Regions from separate parts of the Ruegeria sp. CL3 genome, predicted to be linked through region 1. Evidence: riboswitches for the same ligand, from Rfam matches in the RefSeq annotation. Region 1 holds a riboswitch; the other holds the start of a gene.

Region 1 (7,148 bases):
CCAGCTGGACGGCAAGCCGGGCAACGACCCTGCGCGTCAGGCAACCCTGGTTGCTGAACCGCTGGAGCGTGGCTTTGGTCTGACACTGGGCAACGCTTTGCGCCGCGTCCTGATGAGCTCGCTGCAAGGTGCGGCCATCACCAGCGTTCAAATCGACAATGTCCTGCACGAGTTCTCCTCGGTTGCGGGCGTACGTGAAGACGTCACCGACATCATCCTGAACCTCAAAGGCGTGTCGCTGCGCATGGAAGTCGAAGGCCCCAAGCGCCTGTCGATCAATGCCAAAGGCCCCGCAGTTGTGACCGCTGGTGACATCAGCGAAAGCGCTGGCATTGAGGTCCTGAACCGCGATCACGTCATCTGCCACCTGGACGATGGCGCCGACCTGTTCATGGAGCTGACCGTCAACACCGGCAAGGGTTACGTCTCGGCTGAGAAGAACAAGCCGGAAGATGCACCCATCGGCCTGATCCCGATCGACGCGATCTACTCGCCGGTCAAAAAGGTTGCCTATGACGTTCAGCCGACCCGTGAAGGTCAGGTTCTGGACTATGACAAGCTGACCCTGAAGATCGAAACCGACGGTTCGATCACGCCGGAAGACGCGCTGGCCTATGCCGCTCGTATCCTGCAGGACCAGCTGTCGATCTTCGTCAACTTCGACGAGCCGGAATCGGCTGGCCGCCAGGACGAAGACGATGGTCTGGAGTTCAACCCGCTGCTGCTGAAGAAAGTCGACGAGCTGGAGCTGTCGGTCCGTTCGGCAAACTGCCTGAAGAACGACAACATCGTTTACATCGGCGATCTGATCCAGAAGACCGAAGCCGAGATGCTACGCACCCCGAACTTTGGCCGCAAGTCGCTGAACGAGATCAAAGAAGTGCTGTCCGGCATGGGTCTGCACCTCGGCATGGATGTCGAGGATTGGCCGCCCGACAACATCGAAGATCTGGCGAAGAAATTCGAAGACGCGTTCTAAGCGCGTCTTCACAAATGCCCGGGCTTCCGGGGACTGTATGGGCACTTCCGCCCCAAGGAGAGCCGCTGACACGCATCGCCGGCCAGACAAAGCAAAACGCAAGATAGGAACTGAAAAATGCGTCACGCACGTGGTTACCGCCGCCTGAACCGTACTCATGAGCACCGCAAGGCTCTGTTTGCCAACATGGCTGGCTCGCTCATTGAGCATGAGCAAATCAAAACAACTCTGCCCAAGGCAAAAGAACTGCGCCCGATCATCGAAAAGCTGGTCACTCTGGGCAAGCGCGGCGACCTGCACGCCCGTCGTCAGGCCGCAGCACAGCTGAAAGAAGACAAGGACGTCGCAAAGCTGTTCGAAGTTCTGGGCCCCCGCTATGCCGAGCGTCAGGGCGGTTATGTCCGTATCCTGAAAGCTGGCTTCCGCTATGGCGACATGGCTCCGATGGCGATCATCGAATTCGTTGATCGTGACGTCGACGCCAAAGGCGCAGCTGACAAAGCTCGCGTTGCAGCCGAAGAGGCCGCAGAAGAATAAGAAAGCCTATAGCTTTCAAAAAGAACCCCGTGTCCTCGACGCGGGGTTTTTCTTTGCGCAGTTGCAAATTGCTTGCATCGGCGCGACCAAAAATAGGCTTTCTCACACGGCGACCAGCTTACCGTCTTGCAATTCCAGCCTGTCCGGAGCCAGCGCATCGCGAAATGCAGGAGAATGGCTAACCAGAAGGATAGCCTGAGGCAGCGACTGCAGGATTTCGAGCAACCGCGCCTCGTTCTTCGTGTCCAGCGCATTGGTCGGTTCATCCAGTAGCAGTGCATGCGGCTCCATCGCCAGAACCGTCGCCAGCGTGATCAGACGCTTTTCGCCGCCTGACAGCTTATGCGTGGTCCGATCCTTCAGGTGCATGAGGTCGAGATTACCGAGAACACGATCTACAATCTCCAAGGCCTCGTCGCGCGACTTGCCGAGGTTCAGTGGACCAAAAGCAATGTCCTCGGCCACTGTGGGGCAGAACAGCTGGTCGTCAGGGTCCTGAAAGACAAGCCCGATATGGCGGCGCACCTCGTGGAAATCGGCCTCGGCCTGTCGTGGTTTGCCGAAGACGGTCACCGTACCCGAAGATGGCCGCTGCAGCCCAAGTGTGATACGCAGAAGCGTAGATTTCCCGGACCCGTTCGGGCCGGTCAGAGACAGGCGTTGTCCGGCCTCCAGCTGCAGGTTTGCACCGTTCAGAACCGGTGCTTGTCCGGGATAGGCAAAGCAGATGTCGTCCAGCGCGATGAGTGTCATGCGAATTCCACTAGGATCAGGGCTAGACAGAGGGCTCCAAGCCCGGCACCAAAGACAATATCACGTCGGTTGATGCTATAGTCTTGCAGCAACAGCATCTTGCCCGAAAACCCCCGACATTTCATCGCGCCGAGGATACGTTCGGAGCGTTCGATGGCTCGGACCAGCATCATTCCAACCAGATAGCCAAAACTGCGGTAGGTGTGCCAGTTGGTGCCGGGGCGGAAACCTCGGACTTTCATCGCGGCGCGGAGGCGTTGGTACTCCTCATGCAGGACGTCGATGTATCTGATGGTGAACATCAGAAGATGCACCAGTGTTTCCGGGCAGCGCAGCCGGTGCAGGGCGTAGCCCAGTGTGACAGGCTCCATCGTGCCGACCAGAACCATCACGGTCAGGATCACGGCATTGGCGGTCAGCGCGATTTCCACGGCTTTCCAGAGCCCCTCCCAGCTGGCCGGAAATCCCCAGACGGTAAACATCGGGTCGCCGGGCATGGTGAAGGGCAGAAGGACCAGCATAAAGATGATGAAACTGTCCATCATCGCCATCCGCTTGAGCGTCTTGCGCCAAGGTAGTCGGGACAGCACCAGCAGAGACAGCGCGATCATCAGCGCCGCGGCAAGGGCGGGCAGGGAAGATAGGGCAACCACAACCACCGCAAAGGCAACAGACATGACGATGCGCACGCGCGGGTCAAGCGCTGCGATCAACCCTTGTTGGCCGACCGTGCCAGCCTCAGCCAGGGTCCGTTCCTGTGGTCCCAGTACGTGTGCCATCAGCCTGCCAGTTTCCTCCGCGCCGCAAGGTAGAAGCCCAGCCCAAACAGGCCAAAGATGTATCCGATGCCGCCTAGAATGGTCTGGAGGTCATTATGTTCGCGATAGGCCGCGATTTCCCGGCGCAGGGGGCGTATTTCGTCACGCACGGCTGCCGCAATGGCCTGACGTTCCTCATCGCTGAGGGAGGTCACTGTGACGCCCTCTGAGGCGGGAGTTGGTGTAGGCGGCGCTGACGGCGTGTTCTGAACGGCGACGCCCATGATCTTGGCGACGTCCTCGGCGGGCATGGTGACCTCGGCCACGTGACCGGCGCCAAGATCAGCAAAGAAAGTATGGGCGACGGCTGCGGTGGGCGTGTAGATAAAGAACCCGTCTGCATCGGTTGTGGCTCGACCCAGCTCGACCCCGTTTGGATCGGTCACGACAACCTCGGTATCGGTCGCCATGGTGCCGTTGGAGAAGCCAATTTCCCCTTCGATCGCATCGCCGGATGCAAAGACCCCGGCAATCACCTTGTGGGCCAGCGCGGGCAGAGGGGCTGCGCATAGGGCCAGGATGAGGGCAAGCTGTCTCATGTGGCGGGCCTTGTCAGAAACAATTCGGGTTTGACCTTTCGCGCCAGCAGGACGGCGAAACCTGTCAGGACGGCCTCGATGATCATCACGGGGATATGGGCAAAGAAGACCAGCCTGGCGGCGGGGAGGAATTCGTCCCCGGACAGGGCCAGTGAGATGCCCACCATGACGGTCGTGGCCGCAATGGCAAAGGCGCCGCCTATGCCGCCCCAGATCGCGCCATGAACAGGTGAACCACGCCCAATCAGAGGCCGGAACAGCAGCCCCGCCAGAACGGCCGGAAAAGCGATGTTAAGCGCGTTGATCCCCAGCACCGTCAGCCCGCCGAAGCCGAAGAAAACGGCTTGAAGGAGCAGGCCCACAAACAAGGCCGGGAAGGCAGCCCAGCCGAGCAGAAGCCCGGCTAGACCGTTGAGGATCAGATGCACCGACGACGGCCCGATCGGAACATGGATCAGCGAGGCCACGAAGAAACTGGCCGCCAGCACCCCTGCTGTGGGGATGCGGTCCAGATCCAGCGACCTGAGGCCCATTGCGACCCCACCAGCGGCGGCAACGGCTCCGCCGATGACGACCGGGTTGGACAGGGCTCCGTCGACGATGTGCATCGGGGGTTACTCCATGTCCCAGGCGCGGATCCAAATCACCGCGTCCTGGCTCAGCTCTTTGCCTTCATGTTCGGTTTCAGGACCAGCACCGAGGGCGGCAAAGCCCCAGTAACCAGCTTTCGGCACACCGAAGGAAAAATAGCCATTGGCGTCAGAAATTGCGACAACAGCACCACCCGGCATCGGCGAAACGGTAGGCTCGGACGAGGCTTGGCTGTCAAAGCTGGGCTTGGCGGCCATGTATTCGATCTCGATCTCAGCGCCGGCAACCGGTTCGCCATTTGCCAGAACCTGACCGGTGAAGGTCGAGCCTGCGATGATGTTGTAGGGCTTGTTCAGAGGCACGATCTCGGTCGCCAGACCCGCGGGGTTCATCCAGTCGGTCGGCAGTTCGTTGCGGTTCAGGAACGCCTTCGTGATCTGTTGGATATAGATATCCTCGGCCTCTTCGTAATAGGGCTGAGGCACCGTGACCATCACGTAGTCGCCCGAACGCTTGACCGGAACAGATCCCTGTAAGGCCGCGCCTTCGTTTTCGGGGCTCGAAAACCGGATGGGCTCCAGCGTGTCCAGCAGGTCGGTCTTTTCGCCATTGTGGATCACGTAGAATTCCTGCGGCTTTTCCAGATCCATGACATGGCCGTTTTCAAACGGGTGCCAGAAGATCAGCTTGACCGGCACGTCGCCCGGCGCCTCGATCAGCGTGTCGGTGGTGTATTCCAGCAGAAAATGTGCGTGCGCCATCGCTGGAATCGCCAGCGCAGCCGCAGCCGTGCAAAATAGTTTCTTCACAAGGTCTTTCCTTCGTCCTTCGTGCCAACCCCGGCACGCTTTCTTTTTTGACATCGGGGAGATCGGGACCACGTACCCAAAATGAGGGTATCGGCCCAATGCACACCCCGGCATCGGTGACACACCCCTTCCGAGGGTGCATGTCCGGCAGGTCTCCTGACTTGCGGGTCAAAGCATGGGGCTGGCCTTCCCGGGTGGAACCCAGTGGCGTGTCAGCCCTGCTCTCCGCCTACAGTTGCGGGGGCAGTTGCGGCATTGGGTGGATTTGAATTCCCCGCACCGCATTCCCTTTTCTCCGGGCGAACCCGGAACCGGACATGAGGACGCTGATGGCAGAGATTCCCATCACCGGTCAATCTCTATTTAAGACTGTAGCGATAACATCTTGTCGATAGGATCGGATGTTCCTGTTCTGCCCGCTTGGTATTGAAGGCGCGCGTGTAAGCGACGACAAGAGGGTGCGCATGCCTGCACCGCAATCTGGACATCAGAATCAGATGCATGCATCCTGCGCCGCGTCAGACTCCGGCGTAGCGCGCTTGTGTTCGGCGCCCAATTCCCCACAAGCCCCGGAGGCCCAATGTCCGAGATCAAACAAGGCGACACCGTTCGCATCCACTATACCGGCACGCTGCTGGACGAGACCGTCTTTGACAGCTCGGACGGGCGCGATCCGTTGGAGTTCGTTGTCGGTTCGGGCCAGATTATCCCGGGTCTCGATAGCGCGATGCCAGGATTGGCTGTCGGCGACAAGAAGCGGGTCGAGATTGCCTGTGTCGACGCCTATGGCCCGATCAACCCGGCGATGCGGCAGGATATCCCGCGTGAGGGTATTCCGGATGACATCCCACTAGAGCCGGGAACCCAGCTGCAGATGCAGACCCCGGACGGTCAGGCGCTGCCGGTAACGGTTGTCGAGGCGAACGAGGCCACGGTGACGCTGGACGCCAATCACCCGCTGGCCGGGCAGGATTTGATTTTCGATATCGAGGTTGTCTCGGTGAACTAAAAGCTTGGGGTTTTAGCCCCAAAGCCCGTCAAGCGCTGCGCGGACCTGCGGTTGCGTGAAGAATACGAACAACACCAGCAATGTGGTCAGCGTCAAAAGCAGAACACGGGCGCGGGGGCTTAGGAACCCCGTCTTCCGTTTTGTCTGGGTGCCACGCGCATTGCTGGCAAGAATCTGGTCGGTTTTGCTCATGCCCATATCCCTGACGCCGAAAGATGGTCAAATCTTGGCGGCGTCAGGGAAAGATATGGTCACATGAAATCCGGCTGTGGCATTCCAAGCACGTGGAAACCGCCATCCACCCGGATGATCTCACCCGAGGTGCAGGCCCCCGCGTCCGAGGTCAGGTAAACCGCTGTGCCGCCAACGGCCTCCAGCGTAGCGTTCGAGCGCATCGGCGCATTTTGGTCGCAGAACTTGTAGGTCTTGCGCGCTCCGCCAATTGCAGCCCCGGCCAGGGTTTTCATCGGACCGGGCGAGATTGCGTTCACGCGGATGCCCTCGGGGCCGAGGTCGTTGGCCAGATAGCGGGTCGCCGATTCCAGCGCGGCCTTGGCAACGCCCATGACGTTGTAGTTCGGAACCACACGATTCGAGCCCTGGTAGGTCAGCGTCAGCAGTGAGCCACCATTGTCCTTCATCAGCGGATAGGCGCGGCGGGCGACCTCGATGAACGAGTAGGCTGACACATCCATCGAGTGCTTGAAATTGGCCCTTGTTGTGTTCAGAAACCGGCCTGTCAGCTCGTTCTTGTCCGAATAGGCGATTGCGTGGACGACAAAGTCGATGGTGGGCCAGCGTTCGCCCAACTCGCCAAAAGCGCGGTCCAGCGAGGCGTCATCGGTGACATCTGCATCCACCATGAAATCGCTGCCAAGGCTTTCTGCCAATGGCTGCAGACGCTTTCCGAACGCATCGCCCTGATAGGTGAAGGCCAGTTCAGCCCCCGCTTCGTGCATAGCCTTCGAGATACCCCAGGCAATCGACCGGTCATTGGCGACACCCATGATCAGGCCGCGTTTCCCTTTTAGAACATCCGACATCTCGTTCACCCGTTATACTTTGACAGGATCATGGATCCGTTCGTGCCGCCAAAGCCGAAGCTGTTGGTCA
Region 2 (7,148 bases), on a different contig from region 1:
CAGAGTTTCGTGTTTCTTGGGTGCCATCGCGCTGAAGACGTACCACATGGTCGCCATTTCATCGGTATCTTCGCCCGTCATGATCGCCTGCAATGCAGCGCGCTGATCGGCAGAGGCGCTTTCGTCGATGACCAACTGCATCTGGCCATTGCCTTCATGGATCGGGCCGGGCCAGTAATACACGCCTGCTGCCCGCACACCGGAAAGATCCGTGTCGCCATAGTGGCCGGATTCAATATCGAACACGACAACGGCTTCGCAATTGCCATGGGTGGGTAGAACACTGAACTGGCATGGGCAGCCGAAGTTGCAGTTACAATTGGCCAGCTCTTCGGCCTGCAGTTTCCATTCTGTCATGATTAACCCCCAAACACGCATAAATGTACTCTGCCGTGATAGGGTCGCGCCTGATATCAATGCCTCGAAGGCCGGGCTTGGTGCCAGCTTCTGGGTCGTTCGAATTTCGCGACCATATCACGAAAGCGTGATCGCGCCAAATCCGGTGCGAGCGTGGAACTCAGCTTTTGTGCGCCTCACTTGCGGAATCCGGTTGACTCGGGCGCGCGACGGGGTAAAAGCGCACGCTCATAGGAATTCAACCGGAAGGCCCTGCCTTTTCGGACGCAGGAGATAACCATGGCGAAGCCGACGACAATCAAGATCCGCCTGAACTCGACCGCGGGCACGGGCCACTTCTACGTGACCAAGAAAAACGCGCGTACGATGACCGAGAAAATGACCATTCGTAAATACGACCCGGTCGTTCGGAAACATGTCGAGTACAAGGAAGGCAAGATCAAGTAATCTGCCGTTCCAATTGGACATTTTGAAAAGGGTTCTGAATTGTCAGAGCCCTTTTTCTTTGTGACGCATACGCTGGTGTCGCCATGTGAAACGAACAGGTCCGTTGCAGGGACGCATCAGCGCCGCGCCCCTTCGCACCTGGCGCGGCTTGCTTTTTGCATCTCGCTACCGCTACGGTTTAGCAACTCGCCACAAAATGTTGACCGTCATGAAAAAAATCTTGCTACCGACAATCGCCGTTTTGACCCTCGCGGCTTGTGAAGACCCCTTCAATCGCCAAGGTGTCGGGTTCACCGGGATTGATGGTGAACCGCGCACGGTGTCCGATGTTCCGGGAGCCGTTGCCTTCTTACCGCCAGCGACCAATGTCCCGGCCGAGCTTGCAGAATTGCCCACCGTCTCGGTCCTGTCCGACAAGGTCGGGATCGATAAGATTGCCGGTGTGGCAATCGAAAATGGCGGTCAGTCGCCTGCAAACGCAGTGGAACTATCGGGAAGCAGCCAGAACCTATATCTGAGCACAGTGAATGTGAACGGCACCCTGTTCGGAGTTGTTCGGACTCGCTCAAACAGCACTCGGGTCGATAACTCTGTGGGGGCGGCGTTTGGTAGAGAGACCGAACGCTTTACCGGTTGCCTGCCTGCAGGAGATGTCTACAGCAAGGGCTCATCCGATCGCAGTTCGGGCTTTGCGGTTCCGCTGAACTGCAGCTGATCCGGTCAAAGATCAGTTGACTTGAAAAAGGGCGGGGATTTACTCGCCCTGTTCATTTGCACCGATAGCTATTCGTCCCAATCAAGGCGGTGTTAGCCATCCTCAAGGATGCGTGCGAGGTCGGGCCGGCGGAAAGCCGGACCTTTCAGCACCTTGCCATCTTCGCGCAGAACCGGTTTCCCATCGACGCCCAGCTTGGACATGTTCGAGGCATGGACCTCCTCCATCGCCGCTTGTTTGACGCTGTGTAGGCCGAATTCCAGAAAGGTGCCGTCCAGCACGTATTGGATGTCACACAAGGCATCCAACACCTCGACCAGATTGCCATCCTCGACCGCTGCGCGCAGCTCCGCGACTTCCTCTTCGAGGATCGCCAAACGCATCTGCGCGCGCGTCTCGGGGATCGCGGGCGTATCCACGACCGGAACGTCAAAGGCTTCGTGCCAGTCCCGAACGATGGTCAGAGTGTCCTTTGCCATCAGAAATCCCAATCCTCGTCCTCGGTCGCAACTGCTTTGCCGATGACATAGGAGGAGCCCGAGCCCGAGAAGAAGTCGTGGTTCTCGCTATCCGGGCTGAGGGCGGCCAGAATCGCCGGGTTCACCTCGGAGACTTCCGGCGGGAAAAGGGCCTCGAACCCGAGGTTTTGCAGCGCCTTGTTAGCGTTGTAGTGGAGGAAGACCTTCACGTCCTCGGTCAGGCCGAGCTCGTCATAGAGTTCCTCGGTGTATTGGTTCTCGATCCCGTAAAGTTCGAACATCAAGCCAAAGGCATAGTCCTTCAACTCCTGCTGTTCGGCCTCAGAGAGCTTCTCGTAGCCGCGCTGGAATTTATAGCCGATGTAATAGCCATGAACGGCTTCGTCCCGAATGATTAGGCGTATCAGGTCGGCGGTGTTGGTCAGCTTGGCGCGGCTGGACCAGTACATCGGCAGGTAGAAGCCGGAGTAAAATAGGAAGCTTTCCAGAAACACCGAAGCGATCTTGCGTTTCAGCGGGTCATTGCCCGGAGCGTATGTGTTCAGGATCGCCTCGGCCTTGGCCTGCAGATGCGGGTTTTCTTCGGACCAGCGGAACGCCTCGTCGATCTCTTTGGTCGAACAGAGCGTCGAGAAGATCGAGGAATAGCTGCGCGCGTGTACCGCCTCCATAAAGGCGATGTTGGTCAGCACCGCCTCTTCGTGCGGGGTTACGGCATCCGGCATCAGGGCAGGGGCACCGACCGTGTTCTGGATCGTGTCCAGCAGGGTCAGGCCGGTGAATACGCGGATGGTCAGCTGCTTTTCATGGTCCGTCAGTGTCGCCCAGCTTTGGATATCATTGGACAGCGGCACCTTTTCGGGAAGCCAGAAATTGACCGTCAGGCGGTTCCAGACCTCAAGGTCCTTGTCATCCTCCAGCCGGTTCCAGTTGATGGCGCGGGGGATCTTGGTTTGGATCATGTCTTTCATGTCAGTGGCCCCTTACAGCGAGCAGGATACGCAGCCCTGCACCTCGGTCCCTTCAAGGGCCTCCTGGCGCAGACGCACATAATAAATGGTTTTGATGCCTTTCTTCCACGCGTAGATCTGCGCGCGGTTAATGTCGCGTGTCGTCGCCTCAGCCGGGAAGAATAGGGTCAGCGACAGGCCTTGATCGACGTGTTCGGTCGCCGCCGCATAGGTGTCGATCAGCGCTTCGGGGCCGATCTCATAGGCATCGCGGTAGTATTCGAGGTTGTCATTGTTCATGAAAGCCGCCGGATAGTAGACGCGACCGATCTTGCCCTCTTTACGGATTTCGATCTTCGAAACGATGGGGTGAATCGAAGAAGTCGAGTTGTTGATATAGCTGATCGATCCGGTGGGCGGCACCGCCTGAAGGTTGCGGTTATAGAGGCCGTGTTTCATCACATCGGCCTTCAACTCTGCCCAGTCGTCGCTTGTGGGTAGGGTCACGCCGTCGAACAGAGCCTTCACCCGATCGCTTTCGGGAAGCCAGTCACGGGTGGTATATTTGTCGAAGAATGTGCCCGAGGCGTAGTCGGAGGTCTCGAACCCCTTAAACGACGCCTTGCGTTCCTGCGCCAGTTCGCAGGAGGTGCGGATCGCGTGATAGGCTATGGCCGCGAAATACACGGATGTGAACTCGACCCCCTCAGGCGAGCCATAGTGGATGTGCTCGCGGGCGAGGAAGCCGTGCAGGTTCATCTGTCCCAGACCAATTGCGTGGCTCTCATCATTGCCCCGACGCACCGATGGGACCGAGTCGATTGCCGACATCTCGGACACCGCCGTCAGCGCGCGGATCGCAGCGCCGACAGTACGACCCAGATCGCTGCTATCCATCGTCTTGGCAATGTTCAGCGAGCCGAGGTTGCAGGAGATATCCGTGCCCAGATGGGAATAGCTGAGGTCATCGTTGAACTCAGACGCTTCATTGACCTGCAAAATCTCGGAACACAGGTTCGACATGTTGATCCGGCCCGCAATGGGGTTCATCCGGTTCACCGTGTCTTCGAACATCACGTAGGGGTAACCGGATTCGAACTGAATCTCTGCAACGGTCTGGAAGAACTCACGCGCATTGACCTTGGATTTGCGGATTCGCTTGTCATCGACCATCTCGTGATACTTCTCCGTCACCGAGATTTCCGAGAACGGCACGCCATAGACCTTTTCTACGTCATGAGGCGAGAACAGGTACATATCCGCGTTTTTCTTCGCCAGCTCGAAAGTGATGTCAGGGATCACCACGCCAAGGCTCAGCGTTTTGATACGGATTTTCTCATCCGCGTTTTCGCGCTTGGTGTCGAGAAAGCGCATGATGTCCGGGTGGTGTGCGTTCAGATACACCGCACCTGCGCCTTGCCGCGCACCCAGCTGGTTGGCGTAAGAGAAGCTGTCCTCTAGCAGTTTCATCACCGGGATCACGCCCGAGGACTGGTTCTCGATCCCTTTGATCGGTGCGCCGTGCTCGCGGATATTGGTCAGCAGCAGCGCCACACCACCACCGCGCTTGGACAGTTGCAGGGCCGAGTTGATGCCGCGCCCGATGCTCTCCATATTGTCCTCAAGCCGAAGCAGGAAGCACGAGATCAACTCCCCGCGTGAGGCTTTCCCGGCGTTCAGGAAGGTGGGCGTGGCGGGCTGGAAGCGACCGTCGAGGATTTCCTCCATGAAAGACAGGGCCAGCGCCTCATCACCGCGTGCCAGCGCCAGTGCGGTCATGACGACGCGGTCCTCATAACGTTCCAGGAACCGCTGCCCGTCACGGGTTTTCAGCGTATAAGAGGTGTAATATTTGAACGCGCCCAGAAAGGTCGGGAACCGGAACTTCTTGGCATAGGCCGCATCCCAGATCTTCCGCATGAAGTTCTTGGAATACTGGTCCAGAACGGCCTCTTCGTAGTAGCCCTCGGAAACCAGATACCCGAGCTTTTCGTCCAGCGAGTGGAAGAACACGGTGTTCTGGTTCACGTGCTGCAGGAAATACTGCCGCGCGGCCATACGATCGGCATCGAACCGGATCTTCCCCTCACCATCGTAGAGGTTCAGCATCGCGTTCAACGCGTGGTAGTCCTGCTCGTTTACGCTGCTGTCGAGCATAGGTTTCTCCCTAGTTTTTCCAGCCCGGCGCGGACGCGGGCGATGTCGGTCTCTGTTCCGGCCAGCTCAAACGTATAGAGCAGCGGTACGTTGCATTTCTGGGCGATGATGCGACCGGCCAAAGCGTAGGTCGCACCGAAATTGCGGTTTCCTGTGCCGATCACTCCAACGATCCCGGCGCGTCTGTCCGGGTCGTTCAGAAACCGGATCACCTGTTTCGGAACCGCCCCGCGCCCTTCGCCATCGGCATAGGTGGGGCTGATCAGCACGTAGGAGTGTCCGGGGTCAGGCAGCGGGTCCATTCCATTCGGAATGCGGAAAGAGGTGAGGCCCAGCCGCGAGACAAAGCGGTGGGTGTTTCCGGATTTCGATGAGAAATAGACCAGCGCCGGGATCGGCGTGGTCATGGGTCAGGCCAGTTGGGCGATCATGTCCGGGCGGAAACCCGACCAGTGATCACTGCCTGCCACAACGACAGGGGCCTGACGATAGCCCAGCTCGGTCACATGGGTCATGGCGCTGTCGTCCTGGGTCAGATCGATGACGTCATAGGTGATGCCTTTTGCATCCAGCGCGCGGGTGGTGGCGGTGCATTGTACGCATGCGGGTTTGGAATATACGGTAATGCTCATGTCGTCCTCTGTCCTTTTAATGAATGCCGAGGACGCTGCGGGCAAAATGAACCCTGAACACGCCCCCGAACCCTCCGTTCGCGGTTTTCTTTCTTTGCTTACGGCAGGTCTCCTGGCTCGCGGATTGATGTTCGGACTGGCCTTCCCAAAAGCTCGCTTTCAGTGGCGTATTCAGCCGAACTATCCGCTTACAGTTGCGGGGGCAGCGCCGGTTTTTCACCGGTTTCCCTCTTAGCTTTCAACAGGAATCGAAAGAACCGAAGCAACACCATATTGGGGTTGGTGGTGGCGTGTTGTCAATATATGGTGTAGCGAAGAACAAAAATTTCTTCGCTTGCACAACCTGCCGCGGGCGCTAAGGCGGTTTACTTTTTCCGCTTGGGCACTGCGTTGCCACCCTTCATCGCAGCCGCACGTGCGCGGTTTTTCTTGCTGCTTGGCTTGCCTTTGGGCGGAGGCGGGCCTTTCGGACGGCGCGCGGGCTTCTTGTGCTGATCGCCCGAGGGGGCCTCATCCCGTTTGGGCCGCGTTTCGGGTTTGGGTTTCTCGGCCGATTTCCGGCGCGGTTTTGCGGGCTGGGGCTCAGCCGCGCGGGCCGGACGTTCAGCACGTTCGGGGCGCTTCTTGCCCTTGAAGTCGCGCTTGAGACCTTTGCGGCCACCACCGGAAAAGGCGGGCGGCGCGTCTAGTTGCACGAGGGTCTTGGTGCCTTCGACGGTCATCTCGGGGCCGATGGCCTTCAGGAAACCTTCGACACTGCTTTCGCGAATCTCGATATAGCTTTCGGTGTCGGCAATGCGGATCGCGCCGATATCGTCTTTGGTGATCTTGCCCGCCTTGCACAACATGGGCAGCAGATAGCGCGGCGAGGCGTTTTCGTTGTGCCCCTCCGACAGCGAAAACCACACGCTTGGGCCAAAGGGGACGTTCGGCTTTGGTGCTGCATCCGGCGTGTCGCTTAGCTCCTCCGGGGCGGAGTGTTTGCGCCCGTATTGACGCAGATAGGCCGCCGCCAGTTGCTGCGGTGAAAAGCGCGAGACCAGATCATCAATCAGAGCACTTTCGCCCTCGGTCACATCCACGGTCCAATCATCCGAGCTGAACATCCGCTGCATGTCCTGCGCCTGAACCTCATCGGCTGAGGGCGCAGACCCCCAATCGGCAGTCAGCTTGGCGAATTTCAACAGGCGTTGCGCCTTTTTGAACGATGCGGGCGGCACGATCAGCGCGCTGACGCCTTTGCGCCCGGCGCGTCCGGTTCGGCCCGAGCGGTGCAGCAGCGTTTCATGGCTGTTCGGCAGTTCCGCGTGGATCACCAGATCAAGGTTCGGCAGGTCGATGCCGCGTGCGGCCACATCGGTCGCAACACAAACGCGAGCGCGTCCGTCGCGCATGGCTTGCAGCGCGTTCG

Evidence for each region. Region 1 has a riboswitch for cobalamin ahead of ACR0NO_RS07725 (DUF4198 domain-containing protein). Riboswitches for the same ligand answer to the same signal wherever they lie in the genome.
Region 2: linked by a shared signal. The riboswitch ahead of nrdH (glutaredoxin-like protein NrdH) and the one ahead of ACR0NO_RS07725 (DUF4198 domain-containing protein) in region 1 are both predicted to bind cobalamin.

What each region holds. Positions count from the first base shown of each region.
Region 1 is NZ_JBQFPT010000004.1:255,601-262,748, reverse strand. It holds gene ACR0NO_RS07755 (DNA-directed RNA polymerase subunit alpha) at 1-979, shown strand, start outside; gene rplQ (50S ribosomal protein L17) at 1,097-1,516, shown strand; gene ACR0NO_RS07745 (energy-coupling factor ABC transporter ATP-binding protein) at 1,619-2,269, opposite strand; gene cbiQ (cobalt ECF transporter T component CbiQ) at 2,266-3,048, opposite strand; gene ACR0NO_RS07735 (cobalt ABC transporter permease) at 3,048-3,626, opposite strand; gene cbiM (cobalt transporter CbiM) at 3,623-4,234, opposite strand; gene ACR0NO_RS07725 (DUF4198 domain-containing protein) at 4,241-5,026, opposite strand; cobalamin riboswitch at 5,156-5,357, opposite strand; gene ACR0NO_RS07720 (FKBP-type peptidyl-prolyl cis-trans isomerase) at 5,607-6,035, shown strand; gene ACR0NO_RS07715 (hypothetical protein) at 6,048-6,227, opposite strand; gene ACR0NO_RS07710 (enoyl-ACP reductase FabI) at 6,287-7,078, opposite strand; gene fabB (beta-ketoacyl-ACP synthase I) at 7,084-7,148, opposite strand, start outside.
Region 2 is NZ_JBQFPT010000002.1:190,130-197,277, reverse strand. It holds gene ACR0NO_RS03295 (DUF1326 domain-containing protein) at 1-357, opposite strand, end outside; gene rpmG (50S ribosomal protein L33) at 637-804, shown strand; gene ACR0NO_RS03285 (hypothetical protein) at 1,013-1,519, shown strand; gene ACR0NO_RS03280 (pyrophosphohydrolase domain-containing protein) at 1,612-1,998, opposite strand; gene nrdF (class 1b ribonucleoside-diphosphate reductase subunit beta) at 1,998-2,969, opposite strand; gene nrdE (class 1b ribonucleoside-diphosphate reductase subunit alpha) at 2,982-5,105, opposite strand; gene nrdI (class Ib ribonucleoside-diphosphate reductase assembly flavoprotein NrdI) at 5,087-5,500, opposite strand; gene nrdH (glutaredoxin-like protein NrdH) at 5,516-5,737, opposite strand; cobalamin riboswitch at 5,823-6,014, opposite strand; gene ACR0NO_RS03255 (DEAD/DEAH box helicase) at 6,103-7,148, opposite strand, start outside.